Regions from separate parts of the Cellulomonas sp. NPDC055163 genome, predicted to be linked through region 2. Evidence: predicted binding sites of a transcription regulator. Region 2 holds the regulator's gene; the other holds the start of a gene.
The links. The regulator LexA, encoded in region 2, represses DNA repair genes until DNA is damaged. The targets are predictions, from matches to a motif close to TCGAACANNTGTTCGA.
Positions count from the first base shown of each region.

Region 1: uvrA (excinuclease ABC subunit UvrA) is a predicted target of LexA. The motif match lies at 3,649-3,664, and genes of this name have one in related genera.

Region 1 is NZ_JBSGSU010000013.1:16,875-28,515, reverse strand. It holds gene ACWFNE_RS19570 (YciI family protein) at 1-22, opposite strand, end outside; gene ACWFNE_RS19565 (aldo/keto reductase) at 99-950, shown strand; gene ACWFNE_RS19560 (MBL fold metallo-hydrolase) at 1,033-1,740, opposite strand; gene ACWFNE_RS19555 (glycoside hydrolase family 15 protein) at 1,737-3,575, opposite strand; gene uvrA (excinuclease ABC subunit UvrA) at 3,695-6,556, shown strand; gene ACWFNE_RS19545 (OsmC family protein) at 6,630-7,166, opposite strand; gene uvrC (excinuclease ABC subunit UvrC) at 7,281-9,380, shown strand; gene rapZ (RNase adapter RapZ) at 9,399-10,343, shown strand; gene ACWFNE_RS19530 (gluconeogenesis factor YvcK family protein) at 10,340-11,329, shown strand; gene whiA (DNA-binding protein WhiA) at 11,355-11,641, shown strand, end outside.
Region 2 is NZ_JBSGSU010000011.1:19,196-30,836, forward strand. It holds gene ACWFNE_RS18695 (HelD family protein) at 1-340, shown strand, start outside; gene ACWFNE_RS18700 (matrixin family metalloprotease) at 484-1,353, opposite strand; gene serA (phosphoglycerate dehydrogenase) at 1,485-2,684, shown strand; gene ACWFNE_RS18710 (DUF5302 domain-containing protein) at 2,809-3,009, opposite strand; gene ACWFNE_RS18715 (AMP-binding protein) at 3,220-4,923, shown strand; gene nrdR (transcriptional regulator NrdR) at 5,080-5,631, opposite strand; gene ACWFNE_RS18725 (LysM peptidoglycan-binding domain-containing protein) at 5,681-5,989, opposite strand; gene lexA (transcriptional repressor LexA) at 6,619-7,347, shown strand; gene ACWFNE_RS18735 (L-lactate dehydrogenase) at 7,451-8,455, opposite strand; gene ACWFNE_RS18740 (ATP-dependent DNA helicase) at 8,515-10,794, opposite strand; gene hflX (GTPase HflX) at 10,930-11,641, opposite strand, start outside.

The DNA of each region.
Region 1 (11,641 bases), on a different contig from region 2:
ACGTCACGGCGAAGATCGACATGCGGACATCCTGCCGCACCGCCCGCGTCGCCCGGCCCGGCTGCGCGGGCTGCCCGGGCCGGTGAGAGAGTGCGGGGGTGACCACGAGCGCTCCCACGCAGCCCCCGGTCCCCGACGTCGCGCTGCTCGACGGGACCGCGGTCCCGCAGCTCGGGCTCGGGGTGGACAAGGTCGACGACGACGGTGCGCGGGAGGCCGTCGCGACCGCGCTCGCCGCCGGGTACCGGCTCGTGGACACCGCGACGCTCTACGGCAACGAGGTCGGCGTCGGGCGCGCGCTGCGGGAGTCGGGCGTCCCGCGCGAGGAGCTCCACGTCACGACGAAGCTGTGGAACGACGACCAGGGGCGCGAGCGCACGCTGCGCGCGTTCGACGAGTCCGTCGCGCGGCTCGACGTCGGGGCGCCGGACCTGTACCTGATCCACTGGCCGTGCGCCGGCCGGGACCTCTACGTCGAGACCTGGCAGACGCTCGTCGGGCTCCATGAGGACGGCCGGGTCCGCTCGATCGGGGTGTCGAACTTCCAGCCCGCGCACCTCACGCGCATCGTCGAGGACTCGGGCGTCGTGCCCGTGCTCAACCAGGTCGAGCTGCACCCGTACCTCCAGCAGCGTGCGCTGCGGGAGCACCACGCGCGCCTCGGTGTCGCGACGCAGGCGTGGGCGCCGCTCGGAGCCGGGAACGGCGTGCTCGACGACCCGGTGATCGTGTCCGTCGCCCGGTGCCACCGGGTCACGCCCGCGCAGGTGGTGCTCCGCTGGCACCTCGACCTGGGGACGCTCGTGATCCCGAAGTCGGTGACCCCGGGGCGGATCCGGGAGAACGTCGACGTCTTCGGCTTCGAGCTGACCGACGAGGACCACCGGCTCGTCGCCGGGCTCGACCGCGGCGAGCGGGTCGGGCCAGACCCGGACGTCCTCGGGGCCTGAGCGGGGCCCGCCTCGCACGTCCGGCCCACATCTCGACCCGTCCGGCGCCTCGCACCGCTGCCCGGGCGCACGTCCGTCGCGGTCACCAGCCGCGGGCGCGCCACTCGTCGAGGTGCGGTCGCTCGGCGCCGAGCGTGGTGTCCGCGCCGTGCCCCGGGTAGACCCACGTGTCGTCGCCGAACCGGTCGAACACGCGGTCGACGACGTCACCCAGCAGCGCCGTGAACCGCGCGGCGTCCCCTCCCGTCGCGCCCACGCCACCGGGGAACAGCGAGTCCCCGGTGAGCAGGTGCACCCGGGCAGCGACGGCGCCCTCCGCGTGCACGTGCTCGGGCTCGCGGTAGGCCAGCGCGACCGAGCCGGGGGTGTGCCCGCGCAGCGCGACGACCTCGAGCACCAGGTGGCCGACCGTGAGCGTGTCGCCGTGCCGGAGCCGGCGGCGCACCGGCACGCCGGTCGCCGCGGTGATCGCGTCGGCGTCGGCGTCCCCGGCGGCCACCGGTGCACCCGTGAGCGCGACGACGGACGCGAGCGCGCGGTGGTGGTCCGCGTGCTGGTGCGTGGTCACGACGACGTCGAGCCGAGAGGTCGCGGACACGTCGTGCAGCAGCTCCGCGAGCCGGTCGGGCTCGTCGGCGGCGTCGACCAGGAGCTGTGCGCCGCTGCCGCGGCACGTGAGCAGGTAGGCGTTGTTCGCCATCGGCCCGACGGCGAGCTTGCGCACCACGACCTCGTCGAGCTCGCGCACGTCGGCCGGGCCACCGGGCCGCACGTCCCCGGTGTACGTCACGACGCACCGTCGGGGGTCGTGCCGACCGGCTGCAGCTGCGCGCCGGCGAGTGCACGGTCGTGGCTGCGGACGGCGCGGACCAGGGCGAGGTGCGAGAGCGCCTGCGGGTAGTTGCCGGCCATGCGGCCCTCGACCGGGTCGTACTCCTCCGCGAGCAGGCCGAGCTCGCCGCCGAGCGCCGTGAGGGTGTCCAGCGCGGCGCTCGCCCCGGCCACGTCACCCTGCCGCGCGAGCGCGTCGGCCAGCCAGAACGAGCACGCCAGGAACGGGTGCTCGCTGCCGGCCAGCCCGTCGTCGGTGTGCTCGGCGCGGTAGCGGAGCACGAAGCCCGGGGCGACCTCGAGCTCGCGCCGGATCGCCGAGACCGTCGAGCGCATCCGGGGGTCGTCCGGGGGCAGGAAGCCGACCTGGAGCATCTGGAGCAGCGACGCGTCGGTGTGGGTCGCGCCGTAGTGCTGCACGAACGTCCCCAGCCCTGCGTCCCAGCCGTGCTCGAGGACGTCGGCGTGGACGGCGTCGCGCGCGCGGCGCCACTCGTCGACCGGGCCCGGCAGTCCGTGGTCCTCGACGGCCCGCACGGCGCGGTCGAGCGCGGCCCAGGACATGACCTTCGAGTGCGTGAAGTGGCGGGGCTCGCCGCGGACCTCCCAGATGCCGCGGTCCGGCTCGCGCCAGCTCGTGAGGAGGTCCCGGACGAGGTGCCGCTGCATCGCCCACGAGTCGTCCGACTCGGCGAGCCCGCCCGCGCGCGCCTCGTGCAGCGCGCACATGACCTCGCCCAGGACGTCGTTCTGGGTCTGCCCGACGGCGGCGTTGCCGACGCGCACCGGCCGTGACCCCGCGTAGCCGGGAAGGTGGTCGAGCGTGCGCTCGGGCAGGTCGCGCCGCCCGTCGACGCCGTACATGATCTGCAGGTCGGCCGGGTCGCCGGCCACGGCGCGCAGCAGCCACCCGCGCCACGCCGTCGCCTCGTCGCGGTAGCCGTGCTCCAGGAGCGCCTCGAGCGTCATCGCCGCGTCACGCAGCCAGCAGAACCGGTAGTCCCAGTTCCGCTCGCCGCCGAAGTCCTCGGGGAGCGACGTCGTCGGCGCCGCGACGATCCCGCCGGTCTCGGCGTGCGTCAGCAGGCGCAGCACGAGCAGCGAGCGGACGACCTGCGGGCGGTAGGAGCCGGTGTAGTCGCAGCGCCGGGCCCACTCGCCCCACGCACCGAGGGTCGCGTCGACGCGGTCGGGGATCGTCAGCCGCTCCGGCACCTCGGACCACGAGTGCGTCCACGTGACCGCGAGCTCGGCGCTCTCGCCGGCCGCGAGCTCGAACTCGTCGCGGTGCACGCGCCCGTGCGCCGAGGGCAGACGGTCCCCGCGCAGCAGGAGCGAGTCGGGGCCGGCGACGGCCTGGATGCCCTCGACGCCGTTGACGTCGTGGACGTGGTGCACCCACGGCACGGTCGCGCCGTAGCCGAAGCGCACGACCCACTCGTGCTCGACGGCCACCGTGCCCGCGGTGCACTCGATGCGCCGGACGAGGTCGGCGCGGCCGTCGCCGACCGGCATGGCGTCCGTCACGACCGCGGTCCCGGTGGGCGACGTGTACATCGTCCGGAGCACGAACGAGTCGCCGGCGTAGGTGCGCGAGACGTCCGTCGCGTCGGGGACCGTGAGCAGCCACCGTCCGTGCTCGCGGGTGCCGAGCAGCGCGGCGAACGACGCGGGGGAGTCGAACCGGGGCAGGCAGAGCCAGTCGACCGATCCGCGGCGGGAGACGAGCGCGGCGGTGTGCCCGTCGCCGAGGACCGCGTAGTCGGCGATCGGCGGGGGAGTGTGGAGGCGCATCGGTCCATCATCGGCGAGCTGCGCGCACCGCACCCGGCGACGGCCCGGCGGAGTGGCGCCGGTCACGTTCCGTTCGAACACCTGTGCGGCATGTCGGAGGGTCGACGTAGCATGTCGGGGTGAATGATCGTCTGGTGGTCCAGGGGGCCCGCGAGCACAACCTCCGCAACGTCGACCTCGACCTCCCGCGGGACAGCCTCATCGTCTTCACCGGGCTCTCCGGCTCGGGCAAGTCGTCGCTCGCGTTCGACACGATCTTCGCCGAGGGCCAGCGCCGCTACGTCGAGTCGCTCTCGGCGTACGCGCGCCAGTTCCTCGGGCAGATGGACAAGCCCGACGTCGACTTCATCGAGGGCCTCTCGCCCGCGGTCTCGATCGACCAGAAGTCGACCAACCGGAACCCGCGGTCGACGGTCGGCACGATCACCGAGGTCTACGACTACCTGCGCCTGCTGTTCGCTCGCGCCGGGACCCAGCACTGCCCGGTGTGCGGCGAGCGGGTCACCGCGCAGACGCCGCAGCAGATCGTCGACCGCCTGCTCGAGCTCCCCGAGGGGACGCGGTACCAGGTGCTCGCACCGGTCGTGCGCGGGCGCAAGGGTGAGTACGCCGACCTGTTCAAGGAGCTCCAGGCCAAGGGCTTCGCGCGGGCGCGCGTCGACGGGGAGGTCGTCCAGCTCACGAGCCCCCCGACGCTGGAGAAGAAGCTCAAGCACGACATCGAGGTGGTCGTCGACCGCCTCGTCGCACGCGAGGGCGTGCAGCGCCGGCTCACCGACTCGGTCGAGACCGCGCTCGGCCTCGCAGGCGGCCTGCTCGTCGCCGAGATGGTCGACGCGGACGCGGACGACCCCGAGCGCGAGCGCCGGTTCTCCGAGCACCGGGCGTGCCCCAACGACCACCAGCTGACGCTCGAGGAGATCGAGCCGCGCACCTTCTCCTTCAACGCCCCGTACGGCGCGTGCCCCGAGTGCACCGGGATCGGCTCGCGGCTCGAGGTCGACCCCGACCTCGTCATCCCGGACGAGGACCTCTCCCTCGCGGACGGCGCGGTCGCGCCCTGGTCGCAGGTCTCGAGCGAGTACTTCGCGCGCGTCCTGACCGCGCTCGCGAGCGACCTCGGCTTCTCCATGGACGCCCCGTGGCGGGCACTGCCCGAGCGCGCGAGGAAGGCCGTGCTGTACGGCGAGAACCACGAGGTGCACGTCAAGTACCGCAACCGCTGGGGCCGTGAGCGGCAGTACTCGACCGGGTTCGAGGGCGTCGTGACGTTCCTCGAGCGGCGCTACGCCGAGACCGAGTCGGAGTGGAGCAAGGAGAAGTACGAGGCCTACATGCGCGAGGTCCCGTGCCCCGTGTGCGACGGCGCGCGCCTCAAGCCGGAGGTCCTCGCGGTGCGGGTCGGCGGGCACTCGATCGCCGAGGTCTGCGCGCTGCCGATCCGCGAGGCGCGCGACTTCCTCGACGCGCTCGAGCTCAGCGAGCGCGAGGCGGCGATCGCGACGCAGGTGCTCAAGGAGATCCAGGCCCGGCTCGGCTTCCTGCTCGACGTCGGCCTCGACTACCTCTCGCTCATGCGCCCCGCGGCGACGCTCTCGGGCGGCGAGGCGCAGCGCATCCGCCTCGCGACGCAGATCGGCTCGGGTCTCGTGGGCGTGCTGTACGTGCTCGACGAGCCCAGCATCGGGCTCCACCAGCGCGACAACCGCCGCCTCATCGACACGCTGACGCGCCTGCGCGACCTCGGGAACACCCTGATCGTCGTCGAGCACGACGAGGACACCATCCGCACGGCCGACTGGATCGTCGACATCGGCCCCGGCGCGGGCGAGCACGGCGGCCGCGTGGTGCACTCGGGCGACCTCGAGGGGCTCCTGGCGTCGCCGGAGTCCGTCACGGGTGCCTACCTGTCCGGTCGTCGCTCGATCCCGATGCCGAGCAAGCGGCGCAAGGTCGACCCCAAGCGCAAGGTCACGGTCGTCGGCGCGCGCGAGCACAACCTGACGGGCATCGACGTGTCGTTCCCCCTGGGGACCCTCACGGCGGTCACCGGCGTCTCGGGCTCGGGCAAGTCCACGCTGGTGAACTCGATCCTCTACACCGTCATGGCGAACGAGCTCAACGGCGCACGCCAGGTCGCGGGTCGGCACAAGAGGGTGACCGGGCTCGAGCACCTCGACAAGGTCGTGCACGTCGACCAGGGGCCCATCGGGCGCACGCCGCGGTCCAACCCGGCGACGTACACCGGCGTCTGGGACCACGTCCGGAAGCTGTTCGCCGAGACGACCGAGGCCAAGGTCCGTGGGTACACGCCCGGGCGGTTCTCGTTCAACGTCAAGGGCGGGCGCTGCGAGGCGTGCTCCGGCGACGGCACCCTGAAGATCGAGATGAACTTCCTGCCCGACGTCTACGTGCCGTGCGAGGTGTGCCACGGCGCGCGCTACAACCGCGAGACGCTCGAGGTGCACTTCAAGGGCAAGACCGTCGCCGACGTCCTCGCGATGCCGATCGAGGAGGCTGCGGAGTTCTTCGCCGCCGTCCCCTCGATCTCCCGGCACCTGCGCACGCTCGTCGACGTCGGCCTCGGGTACGTGCGCCTCGGCCAGCCGGCCCCGACGCTCTCGGGCGGCGAGGCGCAGCGCGTCAAGCTCGCCACGGAGCTGCAGCGGCGCTCGACGGGCCGCACGGTCTACGTGCTCGACGAGCCGACGACCGGCCTGCACTTCGAGGACATCCGCAAGCTGCTCGCGATGCTGCAGTCGCTCGTCGACAAGGGCAACAGCGTGATCGTGATCGAGCACAACCTCGACGTCATCAAGAACGCCGACTGGGTCATCGACATGGGCCCCGAGGGCGGCAGCGGCGGCGGCAAGGTCGTCGCCGAGGGGACGCCCGAGCGCGTCGCGCAGGTCGCGGCGAGCCACACGGGGCGCTTCCTCGCCGAGGTGCTCGAGCCCGAGGCGCGGCTCGCGTCAGCCTGACGCACGCACGCACGCACGCACGCACGCACGCGCCGGGCGGGCTGAGCTACGCCCGCCCGGCCGCGTGCACCGCTCAGCCGGGGACCCCGCGCGGGAGGGGCCCGGCGCCCGCGTCGACCGCCGCGCCGGGTGGGCCGACGTGCACCGGCGACGGCGCGTGGCGCACGGGGAAGTTGACCGACCGCGCGATGAAGCAGTGCTCGTGCGCCCGGGCGTGGAGCTCGGCGAGGTCGGTCCCGGGCTCCGCGGACCCCGCCGCGACGGTCACGCGAGGACGCAGGACGACCTCCGTGAACTGCCCGTGCCCCGCGGCCTCGACGCGCATCGTCCCGCTCGCACGGTCGCGGTACCCCGTGACGACGACCCCGGCCGTGGCCGCGAGGTGCAGGAACCAGAGCATGTGGCACTGCGCGACAGCCGCGACGAGCAGCTCCTCGGGGCTGTAGCGGTCGGGGTCGCCGCGGAACGCCGGGTCCGAGGACCCGGGGAGCGGCGGCTTGTCGCCGATCAGCACCTCGTGTTCTCGGCTGTACGCGGTGTAGCTCGTCGTCCCGCTCGTGCCGGCGCCCGTCCAGACGACCTCGGCGGCGAACGTGTGAAGGGGTCCCATCGGCCCACGCTAGCGCGGTGGCCGTCCGGTCCGGCGCGAGTCCGCCCGCCGCGGTGCTCCGCTGCCCGCGAACGCGTGACGTCCGCTGTGGGCGCCCCGACTTAGGCTCGTGGCATGGCCGATCCTGCGACCTACCGTCCTGCCCCGGGCGAGATCCCCGACTCCCCGGGCGTCTACCGCTTCCGTGACGACCACGGCCGGGTCATCTATGTCGGCAAGGCGAAGAGCCTGCGCTCGCGCCTCAACAGCTACTTCCAGGACGTCGCGGGCCTGCACCAGCGCACGCAGCAGATGGTCACGACGGCGGCGTCGGTCCAGTGGACGGTCGTGGGCACCGAGGTCGAGGCGCTCGCGCTCGAGTACTCGTGGATCAAGGAGTTCGACCCGCGGTTCAACGTCAAGTACCGCGACGACAAGAGCTACCCGTACCTCGCGGTGACGCTCGCCGACGCGTTCCCGCGCGTCCAGGTGATGCGCGGTGCCAAGCGGGCGGGGACGCGGTACTTCGGCCCGTACGCGCACGCGTGGGCGATCCGCGAGACGGTCGACCTCCTGCTGCGCGTGTTCCCGGTGCGGACGTGCTCGGCGGGGGTGTTCAAGCGCGCGAACCAGCAGGGCCGCCCGTGCCTGCTCGGCTACATCGACAAGTGCTCGGCGCCGTGCGTCGGGCGGATCTCGCCCGAGGACCACGCCGACCTCGCGCGCGACTTCTGCGACTTCATGGCGGGCGACACCGCGAAGTTCACGCGCCGGCTGACCACCCGGATGCGCGAGGCCGCCGCGGAGCTCGACTACGAGCAGGCGGCCCGGCTCCGGGACGACATCGCCGCGCTCGAACGGGCGACCGAGCGCAACGCGGTGGTGCTCGCCGACGGCACGGACGCGGACATCTTCGCGCTCGTCGGCGACGAGCTCGAGGCCGCCGTGCAGGTGTTCCACGTGCGCGACGGGCGGATCCGCGGCCAGCGCGGGTGGGTCGTGGAGAAGGTCGAGGACGTCACCGACGCCGAGCTCGTCGAGCACCTGCTGCAGCAGGTGTACGGCGACGAGGTGCTCGCCGGCCCCGGACCGGGCGCGGCCGAGGTGCGCGAGTCGCGTGCGGTTCCCCGCGAGGTGCTCGTCCCCGTGCTGCCGCCCGACGTCCCGGGCGTGCAGGCCTGGCTCACGGGGCTGCGGGGGAGCCGCGTCGAGGTCCGCGTGCCGCAGCGCGGCGACAAGCGCGAGCTCGCCGAGACGGTGCGGCGCAACGCCGAGCACGCCCTCGCGCTGCACCGCACGCGCCGCGCCGGCGACCTCACGACCCGCAGCCAGGCCCTCCGCGAGATCCAGGAGGCGCTCGAGCTGCCGACGGCGCCGCTGCGCATCGAGTGCTACGACGTCTCGCACAACCAGGGGACGTACCAGGTCGCGTCGATGGTGGTCTTCGAGGACGGCATGGCGCGCAAGAGCGAGTACCGCCAGTTCTCGATCCGGGGCCCCGAGGGTGAGGGTGCGCGCGACGACACCGCCGCGATGCACGAGGTCATCACGCGGCGGTTCCGGCGCTACCTCGCCGAGCGTGCCGAGTCGGGCGACATGGACCTGGGCCAGGGCATGCCCGACGACGACGACGAGGCCCTGCGCCGCTCCGGCCCGGTCGACGCCACGACGGGCCGCCCGCAGCGGTTCGCGTACCCGCCGAACCTCGTGGTCGTCGACGGTGGCCCGCCCCAGGTCGCCGCCGCCGCGGCCGCGCTCGCGGAGCTCGGCATCGACGACGTCGCGCTGTGCGGGCTCGCGAAGCGGCTCGAGGAGGTCTGGGTGCCCGGCGACGACTACCCGGTGATCCTGCAGCGCAGCTCGGAGGGCCTCTACCTGCTGCAGCGCCTGCGCGACGAGGCGCACCGGTTCGCGATCACCGCCCACCGCAAGCGGCGCAGCAAGGGCATGACCGTCTCGGCGCTCGACTCGGTGCCCGGGCTGGGGCCTGCACGCTCGGCGGCGCTGCTCAAGCAGTTCGGGTCGCTCAAGCGGCTCAAGGCGGCGTCGGTCGACGAGATCATGTCGGTGCCCGGGATGGGGGAGCGGACCGCCGCCGCGGTCGTCGCGGCGCTCGGCGGCGGCGGGGCGGGCGCCGCGGTGGCTGCGGACGACGGGGGTGCGCCGTCGTCCGCCGCCGTCCCGGCCGACGCGCCGGGTGCGGTCGCCTCCGCGTCCCCGACGGGCCGCGCGTGAGGCTGGCATGCTGAGCCCATGAGCGACGAGCCCTCGCCGATCACCGTCCCCTCCGGGATCCCCGCCCTCGAGGCGGCCGCGGAGGCGCCGCGCCTGATCGCTCCCCAGGTCCTGATCATCACGGGCATGTCCGGCGCGGGCCGCACGCGCGCCGCGGCGGTGCTCGAGGACCTCGACTGGTACGTCGTGGACAACCTCCCGGCGCAGATGCTCGTGCACCTCGTCGGCCTCGTCGCCAAGGGCGGGCCGGGCGGCGGCCAGCAGCGGATCGCGGCGGTCGTGGATGTGCGGACGCGCGAGTTCTTCGCGGACCTCGCGCAGGTGCTCGCGGGACTGAAGGCGACGGGCACGGACTACCGGATCCTCTTCCTCGACTCCTCCGACGAGGTCCTGGTGCGCCGCTTCGAGCAGGTGCGCCGGCCCCACCCGCTGCAGGGCGACGGGCGGATCCTCGACGGGATCGCCGCCGAGCGTGCGCTCCTCGCGGACATCCGCGAGCGCGCCGACGTGCTGATCGACACCTCGGAGCTGAGCGTCCACGACCTCGCGCGCGAGGTGCGCGCGGGGGTCACGGGCGACGGCGAGGACGTCCTGCGCGTCAACGTCGTCTCGTTCGGCTTCAAGTACGGCCTGCCGCTCGACGCGGACCACGTCGTCGACGTGCGCTTCCTCGCGAACCCGTACTGGATCACCGAGCTGCGCCACCTCACGGGCCGCGACGAGCCGGTGCGCGACTACGTCCTCGGGCTGCCGGGCGCGACGGACTTCGTCGACCGGTACGCGTCCGCGCTCGAGCCGGTGCTCGCGGGGTACCTGCACGAGGAGAAGCGCTACGTCACGATCGCCGTCGGCTGCACGGGCGGCAAGCACCGCTCGGTGGCGATCAGCGACGCGCTCGCCCGCCGCCTGCGGGAGCGGGGTCAGCGCGTGACGGTGACCGCGCGCGACCTCGGCAAGGAATGAGCGCGGCGCGCGCCGCGGACCCGAGCTACCTGGCCCCGGCGTTCGTCGCGCTCGGGGGAGGGCACGGGCTCTCGGCGACGTTGTCCGCGCTCCGGCTCATGTCGGACCGGCTCACCGCGGTGGTCACGGTCGCGGACGACGGCGGGTCGTCGGGCCGCCTGCGCGACGAGCTCGGGGTGCTGCCTCCCGGGGACCTGCGCATGGCGCTCGCGGCGCTGTGCGACGACTCCGACTGGGGCCGGACGTGGCGCGACGTGCTGCAGCACCGGTTCTCCTCGTCGGGGGACCTGGACCGGCACGCGGTCGGCAACCTGCTGATCGTCGCGCTGTGGGAGCTCCTCGGCGACACCGTCGAGGGCCTGGACTGGGTCGGGAAGCTGCTCGGGGCGCGCGGCCGGGTGCTGCCGATGTCGGCGGTGCCGCTCGAGATCGAGGCGGACGTCGAGGACGGCGCCGGCCGGACGACGGTGGTGCGCGGGCAGAGCGCGGTGGCGGTCACGACCGACCGGATCGCGCAGGTGCGCCTCGTCCCGGGGTCGCCGCCGGCGTGCGTCGAGGCGGTCGCCGCGGTCGACGCGGCGGACTGGGTGGTCCTCGGGCCCGGCTCGTGGTTCACGTCGGTGCTGCCGCACCTGCTGGTGCCGGAGCTCTCGGACGCGCTGCACCGGACCGCGGCGCGTCGCGTCGTCGTGCTCAACCTCTCGCCGGACTCGGGGGAGACCGCGGGCATGTGCGCCGAGGAGCACCTGGCCGTGCTGCACGAGCACGCGCCCGGGCTGCACCTGGACGCGATCGTCGCGGACCCGGGCGCGGTCGACGACGTCGACGTGCTCATGACCCGGGCGCGGGCGTTCGGCGCACGGGTCCTGCTGCGTCAGGTCCGGGTCGGGGACGGGTCTGCGCGGCACGACCCGCTGCGTCTCGCGGCGGCGCTGCGAGACGTCGTGGAGGGTTACCTCGGGGACGTCGGTACCCGCACGAGCTGACCTCAGGTGGTGGCAGGATGACGCCATGGCGCTGACGGCACAGGTGAAGGATGAGCTGGCACGGCTCCAGGTGGACAAGACGTCCTGCCGCAAGGCCGAGGTCTCCGCGACCCTGAGGTTCGCGGGCGGGCTGCACATCATCTCCGGGCGCATCGTCATCGAGGCCGAGCTGGACACGGGGATCGCTGCCCGGCGTCTGCGCCAGGCGATCGCCGAGGTCTACGGGCACGGCAGCGACGTGATCGTGGTCTCGGCGGGCGGCCTGCGCCGCGGCAGCCGGTACGTGGTGCGGGTCGTCAAGGACGGGGAGTC
Region 2 (11,641 bases):
GGCGCTCGGCGTCGTCGGGGACGCGTCCGGCGGCGGGCGCGTCGCCGTGCTCGGTCCCCCGGAGCTGCTCGCGCGGGTGCACGACGCGCTCGGCGCGGCGGGGCTCGCACCGCAGGCGCCCGACGGCCGTGCCGCGGCGGACCTCGACTCGCCCCTGTCGTTGCTCACGCCGCGCGAGGCCAAGGGGCTCGAGTTCGACGCCGTCGTCCTGCTCGAGCCGGCCGACGTGCTCGCCGAGAGCGCCGGTGACCTCTACGTGGCGATGACCCGGCCGACCCGCGAGCTGCGCGTCGTGCACAGCGCTCCGCTCCCCCGCGGGCTGGAGGACGCGGAGGGCTGAGCCTCCGCACCGTGCGTCACCGTGCGGCACCGCCGGACGGTGGGGCCTCGACGGGCCCCGCGCCGGGGCGGTGCTCACGTCGGGGCGTCGCCGCGCGCGCGACCTCGGCGTCCGGCCGCGCTGCGCGACGGTCGCTGCGCGGGTCAGGTGCCGTCGCAGGCGACCTGTCCGACGCGGGCCAGGCCGGCGAGGTCACCCTGGCCGAGGTCCGTGCGCGCGCCGGTCACGGGCGCCATGAGCTCGTCCGGCGTGTCGACGTGGTCGAGCCCGACGACGTGCGCGAGCTCGTGCACGACCACGGCACGAGCCCGGGCGTACCCGTCGGGGCCGGCGAGGATCGCCGTGAGGTCCGGCGCGTCGAGCAGCACGCGCCCGCCGGCGAGGAACTGCGAGCGGCCGTCGGCGCCGGGCACGACGGACGCGCCGCCGAGACCCGCCGTGGGGCCGGCGAGCTCCGGGGACAGCGTCTCGTCGGACCACGCGAGCAGGACGGGCGCCCACCCGTCGCCGTACCGCGCCTGGACCAGGGGACGTTCGAGGTCCGGCTCCTCGGACGTCAGGCCGGCGTCGACGAACGTGAGGCCGGTCGCGGCGGCGACCAGGGCGACCGACTCGGTGACGAGCTGCCCGCCCACCGCGGGCGCGCCGTCGGGGCGGACGACGTAGCGGATCGGGCGGCACGGGTCGAAGCCGACGGGCTCCCCCGTCGGCCCGTCGTGCAGGAACGCGTACGCCCCCGAGGTCGTCACGGGCACCGGCGGTCGCGGGCGGACGGCACCCTCGACCGGCGCGGGGACGGACACCAGGCGCCCCTCGACCGACACCATCGCGCGCGGCGCCGCGAGCCCGATGACCGGCTCCAGCGCGCCCCGCTGCCACGCGAGGGCCGTGAGGACCACCGCGAGCACGGTCAGGAAGCCGGGGTGCAGCACCCGTCGGCGCGTCGCGACGGGCCGCGCGGACCGTGCGAGACGCGCTGCGCGGCGACGGTACCGCCACATCGACAGGCTCACGCCGCGAGTCTGTCAAGCGCTCCGCAGGGGCGCGTACCACGGCACGGGTGAAGCGGCTGCCCACAGGGGTGAAAGTGTCCGAGGGACGGGACCGGCTTGGACGCCCCCGGCCCGGGGAGCACCATGGGGGCGTGCTACGCGCCCTCCTCCTCGAGAACCTCCACCCCCAGGCCCGGACCATCCTCGAGTCCGCCGGCTTCGACGTGACCACGCGGACGGGGGCGCTCGACGAGTCCGAGCTCGTCGACGCGCTCCAGGGCGTCCACCTCCTCGGGATCCGTTCCAAGACCCACGTGACCGAGTCCGTGATCGCCCAGGCGCCGGACCTGCTCGCCGTCGGCGCGTACTGCATCGGCACGAACCAGATCGACCTGGCCGCTGCGGCGGACCGCGGGGTCGCGACGTTCAACGCCCCGTTCTCGAACACCCGCTCGGTCGTCGAGATCGCGATCGCCGACATCATCGCGCTGACCCGCCGGCTCACGGAGTTCAACTCCGCGATGCACGCGGGCGTCTGGAACAAGAGCGCCGAGGGTGCGCACGAGATCCGCGGCCGCACGCTCGGGATCATCGGCTACGGCAACATCGGTACGCAGCTGTCCGTCCTCGCCGAGAACCTGGGCATGTCGGTCGTGTTCTACGACACCGCGGAGAAGCTCGCGCTCGGCAACGCGCGCCGCGCGGAGTCGCTCGACGAGCTGCTCGACGTCGCGGACATCGTCACGCTGCACGTCGACGGCCGCAGCGGGAACGCCGGCCTGTTCGGCGAGAAGCAGATCGCCCGCATGCGTCCCGGCTCGATCTTCCTCAACCTCTCGCGCGGCTTCGTGGTCGACTACGCGGCGCTGCGCGACGCGATCGTGTCGGGGCACGTCGCCGGTGCGGCGGTCGATGTCTTCCCCACGGAGCCCAAGCGCAAGGGCGACCCGTTCTCCTCGGAGCTCCAGGGCCTGCCGAACGTGATCCTCACGCCCCACACGGGCGGGTCGACCGAGGAGGCGCAGGAGGCGATCGGCCATTTCGTCTCGAACAAGGTCCGCGACTACCTGGCGACCGGCTCGACGACGCTCAGCGTCAACCTGCCGAACGTCGCGCTCGACCAGCCGCCGGGCGCGCACCGCCTGGCCTACCTGCACCGCAACGTCCCGGGGGTGCTGGCGGCGGTGAACGCGACGCTCGCCGAGCACGGCGTCAACGTCGCCGGACAGCTCCTCGCGACGCGCGGCGAGATCGGCTACGTGGTCACGGACACCGACGCACCGGTCGAGGACGCCGTGCTCGACGCACTGCGCTCGCGCCCCGAGTCGGTCCGGCTGCGCCTCCTCTCCTGAGCACCGGTCCGGGCTCCCGACGCCCCGGCCCCTGAACGTCACGAGGTGCCCGGACGAGCGATCGTCCGGGCACCTCGTGGCGTGTTCTGCGGGTCCCCGTCGCCGGCTCCGCCCGTCCGTGCGGTCAGGCCGAGCCGGACTTGCGCCGGAACTGCCGCTGCACGGGCCCCGCGGTCTCCGAACCGTGCACGCTGCCCGTGTTGCGTGAGCCGTCCGCGGACCGGTGCTGGGCCGCCGCCTTCTTGCGGTCGAGCGCCTCGCGGAACTTCGCCTTGGCGTCCTGGGCGACCGGCTCGGTCGTCGTGCTCTCGTCGTGCTCCGCCATCGCGGAACCTCCTCGTCGTGGTGGGTCCGGGAAGCCCGGCCGGCGGAGCGGGTCGCTGCGCTGCAGGGTCAGCCTCCCCGAGTCGGACGCGCAAAGCCAACCGGATTCGGGCATCGACGGGCCGTGCGGCGTGGCCCGTTCGTGGTGCACATGGAACACCACCCGCCGTACCGCTCAGTAACCTACGGCTCCGTAAGTTACGCTCGCGTAGTGACCACGACGTCCGACCGGCCCTGGCTCGCCTCCTACGCACCCGGCACGCCCGCCGACATCGAGGTGCCCGACGAGCCGCTCGTCGCCAGCCTGGTCCGCGCTGCGCAGCTGCACCCCGACCGGGTCGCCGTCGACTTCCTCGGCCGCGAGACGACCTACTCCGAGCTCCTCACCGAGGTCGAGCGCGCCGCGGGGGCCCTGCACGGGCTCGGGGTCCGCGCCGGCGACCGCGTCGCGATCGCCCTGCCGAACGGCCGGGCGCACGTCGTCGCGTTCTGGGCCGTGCTGCGCCTCGGCGCCGTCGTCGTCGAGCACAATCCCACCTACTCCGCAGGCGAGCTCGAGCACCAGCTCCACGACTCCGGTGCCACGGTCGCGATCTGCTGGGAGCAGACCGCCGCGCGCGTGGCCGAGGTCCGCGCGCGCACCGCCGTCACGTCCGTCCTCGCGGTCGACATCTCGCGCGACCTGCCCTGGCGCTCGCGCCTCGCCCTCACCCTCCCGGTGCCCGCAGCACGACGCATGCGCGCGAAGCTGCGCGGACCCGTCCCCGCCGGCGCGCTCCGCTGGCACGACGCCCTCGCCCACGCCGAGCCGATCGCGGCGGACCACCCGTTCCCGACGGCCGGCGACGTCGCGCTCCTGCAGTACACGGGAGGCACCACCGGGACCCCCAAGGGCGCCGTCCTCACCCACCGCAACCTCGTGGCGAACGCCGTCCAGGGCGCCGTCTGGACCGGGCTCGGCAGCGGCTCCGAGACGATCTACGGCGCCCTGCCCTTCTTCCACGCGTTCGGACTGACGCTGTGCCTGGCGTTCGCCACGCGCGTCGGAGCCACGCTCGTCGCCTTCCCGACGTTCGACCCGGACGCCGTGCTCCGGGCGCAGGCCCGGCGGCCCGCGACCTTCATGCCGGGCGTCGCCCCGATGTTCGACCGCGTCGCCCGCGCCGCCGAGGAGCGCGGCACGGACCTCCGCTCGATCCGGGTCGCGATCGCCGGAGCCATGCCGATCCCCGCCGAGACGGCCGAGCGCTGGGAGCGGCTGACCGGCGGGCTCCTCATCGAGGGCTACGGCATGACCGAGACGTCCCCCGTCGCGCTCGGCAACCCGTGCACCCCGGCCCGCCGCCCCGGCGCCCTCGGGCTGCCGTTCCCCAGCACCGAGATCCGCATCGTCGACCCCGAGGACCCTGCGCGCGACGTCGCCGCCGGCGAGCGCGGCGAGCTGCTCGTGCGCGGGCCGCAGGTCTTCTCCGGCTACTGGCAGCGCCCGGACGAGACGGCGGAACAGCTCCTCGACGGCGGCTGGCTCCGAACCGGGGACGTCGTCACCATGGACGACGACGGCGTCGTCACTCTTGTGGACCGGATCAAGGAGATGATCAACGCCGGCGGGTTCAAGGTGTACCCGTCGCAGGTCGAGGACCTCCTCCGGACCATGCCGGGCGTCGCCGATGTCGCGGTGGTCGGGGTCCCCGGGGGCGACCTGGGTGAGAAGGTCGTCGCGGCCGTCGTGCTCGTCGACCCGACCCGGACTCTCGATGTGGCGGCCGTGCGCGCCTGGTGCGAGCAGCGCCTCGCGCGTTACGCCGTGCCGCGGGAGCTCGTCATCATGACCGAGCTGCCGCGCTCCCAGATCGGGAAGGTGCTGCGCCGGGTCGTGCGCGACCAGGTCCTCGCCGCCGGCACGTCCGCCTGACGCCGGGTCCGGCGGCGCACAGCGTCGGGTCCGGAGGCTCCGGCGGTCGGCCCAGAGGCTCAGAGGCTGTCGGTCCGGACGTCGGTCCGAAGGCTCTGGCCGCCGGTCCGGAGGCTCAGGCCGCCGGTCCCGAGGTCAGGCCGTTGGTCCCGAGGCTCACGCCGTCGGGTGCGGGCGCGCCGCTCCCGCCGGTGAGGCGTCGGGCTCCGTGCCCGGCTCACCCGCGCCGGGCCCTCCGTTCGAGGCCGCTGCGCGCGCTGCCTCGTGGTCGGCGCGGAGCACGGTGATCGCCGCCTCGAAGTCCTCGAGGGAGCTGAACGCCTGGTACACGCTCGCGAACCTCAGGTAGGCCACCTCGTCGAGCTCGCGCAGCGGGCCCAGGATCGTGAGCCCGATCTCGTAGGCGTCGAGCTCGGCGCTCCCGCTCGACCGGATGGTCTCCTCGACGCGCTGGGCGAGCAGCGCGAGGTCGTCCTCGCTCACCGGCCGGCCCTGGCAGGCCTTGCGGACGCCGTTGATGACCTTCTCGCGGCTGAACGGCTCGGTGGCACCGGAGCGCTTGACCACCGAGAGGCTCGCCGTCTCGACGGTCGTGAAGCGGCGGTTGCACTGAGGGCACTGGCGGCGACGACGGATCGAGGATCCGTCGTCGGAAGTCCGGGAGTCGACGACGCGGGAGTCCCCGTGTCGGCAGAAGGGGCAGTGCACGCCTGAGAACCTAAGCGCTCACGCTGGGACGACGCAACAGCGACGCCGGTCAGCGCTGGACCGGGAGGACGAGCTCCTGGCCCGCGTCCAGTCCTGCCGTCGCCAGCCCGTTGAGCGCCTGGAGCTCGAGGACGACGTCCCGGACGTCCTCACCGGGCCGGGCGCTCGCCGCGGCGATCTGCCACAGGGTCTCGCCGGCAGCGACGGTGTACGTCGTGACCTCGAGGGCGCGCGTCGGACCGTCGGCGAGGGCCTGGCCGCCCTGCACGCCCGCCGCGAGCACCAGGGCCGCGAGCAGCAGGACCACGAGCCGGCCACGGCGGGTCAGGCGCAGCGGTCGCTCCTCGGCGGGCACCACGGTCGAGCGGTGTGCCGCAGCGACCGGGCGCCGCAGCGACGCGGCCCCGGGACGAGCCGGAGCACCCGCCGCGCCGCTCACGGGCGCCGGGCGGGCCAAGCCGCCCGTGCGAGGCTCTCCTGCCTCCGACGAGCGGGCACCGGCGGCCCGCAGCGACGCAGCAGCACTGCGCGCCCGCTCGCCGCCCTGCATCGGTGCGGCCGGACGCGCACGACGCGGAGTCGGCACTGCCGCGACCTGCACATCCGGCGCGGCGAACCATGCCTCGCGAGCCCGTGCAGCTGCGCTCCCCCGGCGCACGTCCGAGCCGCGTGCTGCCGTGGAGATCACCATCGCACCCATGCCGCCACCCTCCCTCGTCGACCCCGCGCTCCCCGCGCGGGTTCGAACACGTGTTCGTCGAACGCTTGTACGGTTCTACCACCCCGCATCGCGAGATGTCGAGACACGCTCGAACAGATGTTTGATCCGTCACCCCTGCTCCCCTAGGCTGACGTCGCAGGAGACAGCGCACCACGAGGCACTGACACGGGCGCTGGCCAGCACCGATACATCTGGAGGCGACGGTGGCGAAGCAGCGCGGGACCGAGGAGAGGGTGGACGCCACGGGCGGCGCATCCCGTGGCGGCCTGGCGTCCGTGCACACGCTGCCCGACGCGGCCCCGGACGGCGACGGGCTCACGGCACGCCAGCGCCTCGTGCTCGAGACGATCCGCACGTCGGTCGAGTCGCGCGGCTACCCCCCGAGCATGCGCGAGATCGGCGACTCGGTCGGGCTGACGAGCCCCTCGAGCGTCAAGCACCAGCTCATGGCGCTCGAGCGCAAGGGCTACCTGCGCCGCGACCCGAACCGTCCGCGGGCGATCGAGGTCGTCCAGCCGGACGACTCGCGCGGCGTCGCCCCCTGGTCGGCGCCGAGCGTCACCGCGACGGCCTCGGCCCGCCTGGGTGACGAGGACAGCGCAGCACGGGACTCCGCGCCGGCGCCGTCGTACGTCCCCGTCGTCGGGCGGATCGCGGCCGGTGGGCCGATCCTCGCCGAGCAGGTCGTCGAGGACGTCTTCCCGCTGCCGCGCCAGCTCGTCGGCGACGGTGACCTCTTCCTGCTCAAGGTCCAGGGGGACTCGATGGTCGAGGCCGCCATCTGCGACGGCGACTGGGTCGTCGTGCGGCGCCAGCCCGTCGCCGAGAACGGCGAGATCGTCGCCGCGATGATCGACGGCGAGGCGACCGTCAAGACCTTCAAGCGCGCCGACGGGCACGTGTGGCTGCTCCCCCACAACCCGGCGTACGCCCCCATCCCGGGGGACGACGCCCAGGTGCTCGGTCGGGTCGTGAGCGTGCTCCGCAGCCTCTGAGGCGCCTGGCGCCGCGCCGCGGCGCGCTCGACCCGACGGCCGCCCCGGGCCCGCGATCAGCGGGCGGGGCGGCCGTCGTCCTCCGGAGAGGTGCGTTCCGGGGTCAGAACCCGAAGCGGCGGGCCACCGCGCGCAGCGTCTCGGCCGAGCGACGCAGCCCGGCGAGCTCGTCCGCCGACATCGGCACCTCGAGCCGCTCACCCACACCCTCGCGACCCACGAGGGCCGGGACCGAGAGGCACACGTCGCGGATGCCGTGGTAACCGTCGAGCAGCGAGGAGACCGGCAGGATGCGCTGCTCGTCCTTGATGACGGCCTCGATGATGCGCGACCCGGCGAGCGCGACCGCGTAGTTCGTCGCTCCCTTGCCCTCGATGATCCGGTACGCGGACTCGACGACCTCGCGCGCGATGCCGTCGCGCACCTCCGAGGTGAGCGGACCGCGGCCGTTGATGCCGTTCCACTCGAGCAGCGGCACGGCCCCGATCGTCGCGGAGCTCCACAGCGGGAGCTCGGTGTCGCCGTGCTCGCCGGCGACGTACGCGTGCACGTTCTGCACCGCGACACCGGTCTGCTGGGCGATGAGGTAGCGCAGGCGCGAGGAGTCGAGCACCGTGCCGGACCCGAACATCTGGGTCGGCGGGAGGCCCGACTGCTGGAGGGCGGCGTAGGTGACGATGTCGACCGGGTTGGTGACCATGATGTAGACCGCGTCGGGTGCGACCTCGACGAGCGGCGGGAGGATCTTTCCGACGAGCGAGATCGTCGCCTCCGCGAGGTCGAGGCGGCTCTGCCCGGGCTTCTGCTTGGCCCCGGCCGTGACCACGACGACGTCCGCGCCGGTGCACACCTCGATCTCGTCGGACCCGACCACCTCGGCCATCGGCATGAACTGGATGCCGTGCCCCAGGTCGAGCGCCTCGGCCTCGACCTTGGCCTTGTTGATGTCGTAGAGCGCGACGCTGCGAGCGGCGCCGCGCATGAGGGCCGCGTACGCCATCGTCGAGCCGACCGCCCCGGCTCCGACGATCGCGAGCTTGCTGGTCCGTCGCACCTGCCCCGCCGTCACGCCCGTCAGGCCCAGGTCGTCCCCGTCGTTCTCGCTCACGCGTCCTCCTCACCGGTGGGGCCCCCGCGGCCCCGACGCCCGCTGGCGCCGTGACCAGGCTAGTTGCTCGCCGTGGTGCCGACCCGCCCGTCGAGGCGGCGCAGGGCGGCCTCGACGACCCCGCGGTCCGTCGTCCGCCAGAACCCCGGGAGCGAGCGCGTGAGGAAGTCGCCGTAGCGGGCCGTCGCGAGCCTCGGGTCCAGCACCGCGACGACCCCGCGGTCGTCGACGCCCCGGATGAGCCGGCCCGCACCCTGGGCGAGCAGCAGGGCCGCGTGCGTCGCCGAGACCGCCATGAAGCCGTTCCCGCCGGACGCGGCGACGGCCTCCGAGCGGGCGGAGCGCACCGGGTCGTCCGGCCGCGGGAACGGGATCCGGTCGATCAGCACGAGCTGGCACGCCGGCCCGGGCACGTCGACACCCTGCCAGAGGGAGAGCGTCCCGAACAGGCACGTGCGCTCGTCCGCAGCGAAGTCCCGCACGAGCGTGGGCAGCTGGTCCTCGCCCTGCGCGAGCACGGGCACGTCGAGCCGCTCGCGCATCGCCGCGGCGACCGCGTCGGCGGCCCGCCGCGAGGAGAACAGGCCCAGCGTGCGGCCGCCGGCCGCCTCGATCAGCGCGGCGATCTCGTCGAGCTGGGCGTCGGTCGCGGGTTCTCGACCGGGCGGCGGGAGGTGGCGTGCGATGTAGAGGATCCCCTGGCGCGGGTAGTCGAAGGGGCTGCCCACGTCGAGCCCGCGCCACGGCAGCGGGTCGCCGGGGGGCGGCGTCCCGGGCGGTGCGGGCGCGCGGACGGCGAGGGTGTCGCCGGCGCCGGCCGCCGCCTCGGCGTCGACGCGCGCGGCGAGGTCCTCGGCGTCGGTCGACGCGAGGTGCTGCGGCCCCTGCGGCTCGGCGTCGGTGCGGCCCTCGAGGCCCAGCGAGCGCGCGATCGGCGCGAACGTCCCCCCGAGCGCGAGGGTCGCGGACGTCAGCACGCTCGACCGCCCCGCGAGCACGTGCGTGCGGATGAGCCCGTTGACCGACAGCGGGGCGGCGTACAGGCGCGTCATCGCCCCGCCGCGCCCCGTGTCCCCGCGCGCGCACCACAGCACGGTGTGCCGGTTCTGGTCCGGGTCCGCGGCCATGCGCTCGGCGACCTCGAACAGTGCGAGCATCGTCGACATCGCCATCTTGGAGCCGCCGTCCGCACCGGCACCGGCCTTGGCCGCCGCGGGCTCGGGCTTGAGGGCCGTGAGCAGGCCGCGCGCCGCGTCCCGGACGGCCGCGACGGCCTCGAGCGCACCGGGCGGCAGACCGTCGGGGAACCGGCCCTCGGGCAGCTGGACGAGGACCGAGCCGAGCGCCGCGCTCGCCGCGTCCAGGTCCGTCGTCAGGATGCCGCCGTGCCGGCGCGCGAGCCGGGCGGCGTGCTCGACGATCGCGACCGACAGCTCGGCCGTCGCCTGCGCGGTCACCCGGTCGGTCAGCTCGTGCGCCTCGTCGACGATCACGACCTCGTGCTCCGGGAGCACGTTCGGCGAGCCCGAGGCGGCGATGCCGAGCATCGCGTGGTTCGTCACGACGACGTCCGCCTCGCGCGAGAGCACCCGCGCCTTCTCCGGGAAGCAGTCGTCGATCAGCGGGCAGCGGGTGCCGAGGCACTCCATCTTCGTCACCGACACCTGTCGCCACGCGCGCTCGCTCACGCCGGGCACGAGGTCGTCGCGGTCGCCGGTCGCGGTCTGCTCGGCCCACTCCCGCAGCCGCACGACCTGCTCGCCGAGGCTCGCGGCCCCCCGCGGGCTCTCCGCGGCGCCCGGCTCGGGGGGCGGGTGGTCCGCCGCGCCCGCGTGGTCGCCGAGGTCGAACAGCGTGCCCGGCTCGTCCGCCGGGTAGCCGCCCGCGACCTTGTGCAGGCACACGTAGTTGTGCCAGCCCTTGAGCAGCGCGATGCGCGGGGGCCGCGGCAGGCGGGGCGCGAGCGCCTGCGCGACGAGCGGCAGGTCCCGGGTCATGACCTGGCGCTGCAGGGCGAGCGTCGCCGTCGAGACCACGACGTGCTCGTCCTCGAGCACCGCGTGGCGGACAGCGGGCACGAGGTATCCCAGCGACTTGCCCGTGCCGGTCCCGGCCTGCACCAGCAGGTGCTTGCCGGAGCCGATAGTGTCCGCGACCGCGTGAGCCATCTCGTGCTGACCGTCGCGCCGGCCGCCGCCCAGCACGCCGACCGCGAGGTCGAGCAGCTCGTCGACCGAGGCCGGCCCCGTCGCCGGGCGCACGGCGCCGGCTCGGGCACCACGTCCACCCGGGGACGTCGCCGCGGGCGCGGCGGTGGACGGGACGACGGGCTCAGGCACCGCGACAGCCTAGTGCGGGGCGCTGACAGGCCCGGCCGCCGGGCGGTGGACCCGCGCGGCGCCGGCCGCGTTGTGCCGAGCCGTCGTCACGCCCGTCCCGAGTCGCCGTCGCCCCGGCGGGCGACGGCGCCCCGGTCACGCCGAGCGGACCGCCGCCGCCGACAGCTCGGAGGCGAGCGTCTCGTCGACGCGGGCCCGCAGTGCGGTCCCGGCCTCGGTGTGCTCCTCCGAGTCGATCTCGCCGTGCAGGTGCACGCGGTGCACGAGGTCCCCGCGGTCGTACGGGATCACGACGTCGACGCTCACGCTCGGACGCGGGAGCTGGTCCGCGATGAGCGCCTGCAGCGCCTCGACCCCCTCGCCGGTGTGCGCCGAGACGACGATCGACCCCGGTTCGCGCGAGCGCAGGCGGGCCAGCGTCTCGGGCTCCGCCAGGTCGGCCTTGTTGAGCACGATCACCTCGGGCACGTCCATCGCGCCCGGGATGTCGGCGAACACGTGGCGCACCGCCGCGATCTGGCTCTCGGGATCCGCGTGCGACGCGTCGACGACGTGCAGCACGAGGTCCGCGTCCGCGACCTCCTCGAGCGTCGACCGGAACGCCTCGACGAGCTGGTGCGGCAGGTCGCGCACGAACCCGACCGTGTCCGTGAGCGTGTACACGCGGCCGTCGGCGGCCTCGGCACGCCGGACCGTCGGGTCGAGCGTCGCGAACAGCGCGTTCTCGACGAGCACGCCCGCCCCGGTGAGCCGGTTCAGCAGCGACGACTTGCCCGCGTTGGTGTACCCCGCGATGGCGACCGACGGGATGCCGTGCTTCTTGCGCGACGCACGCTTGGTCTGCCGA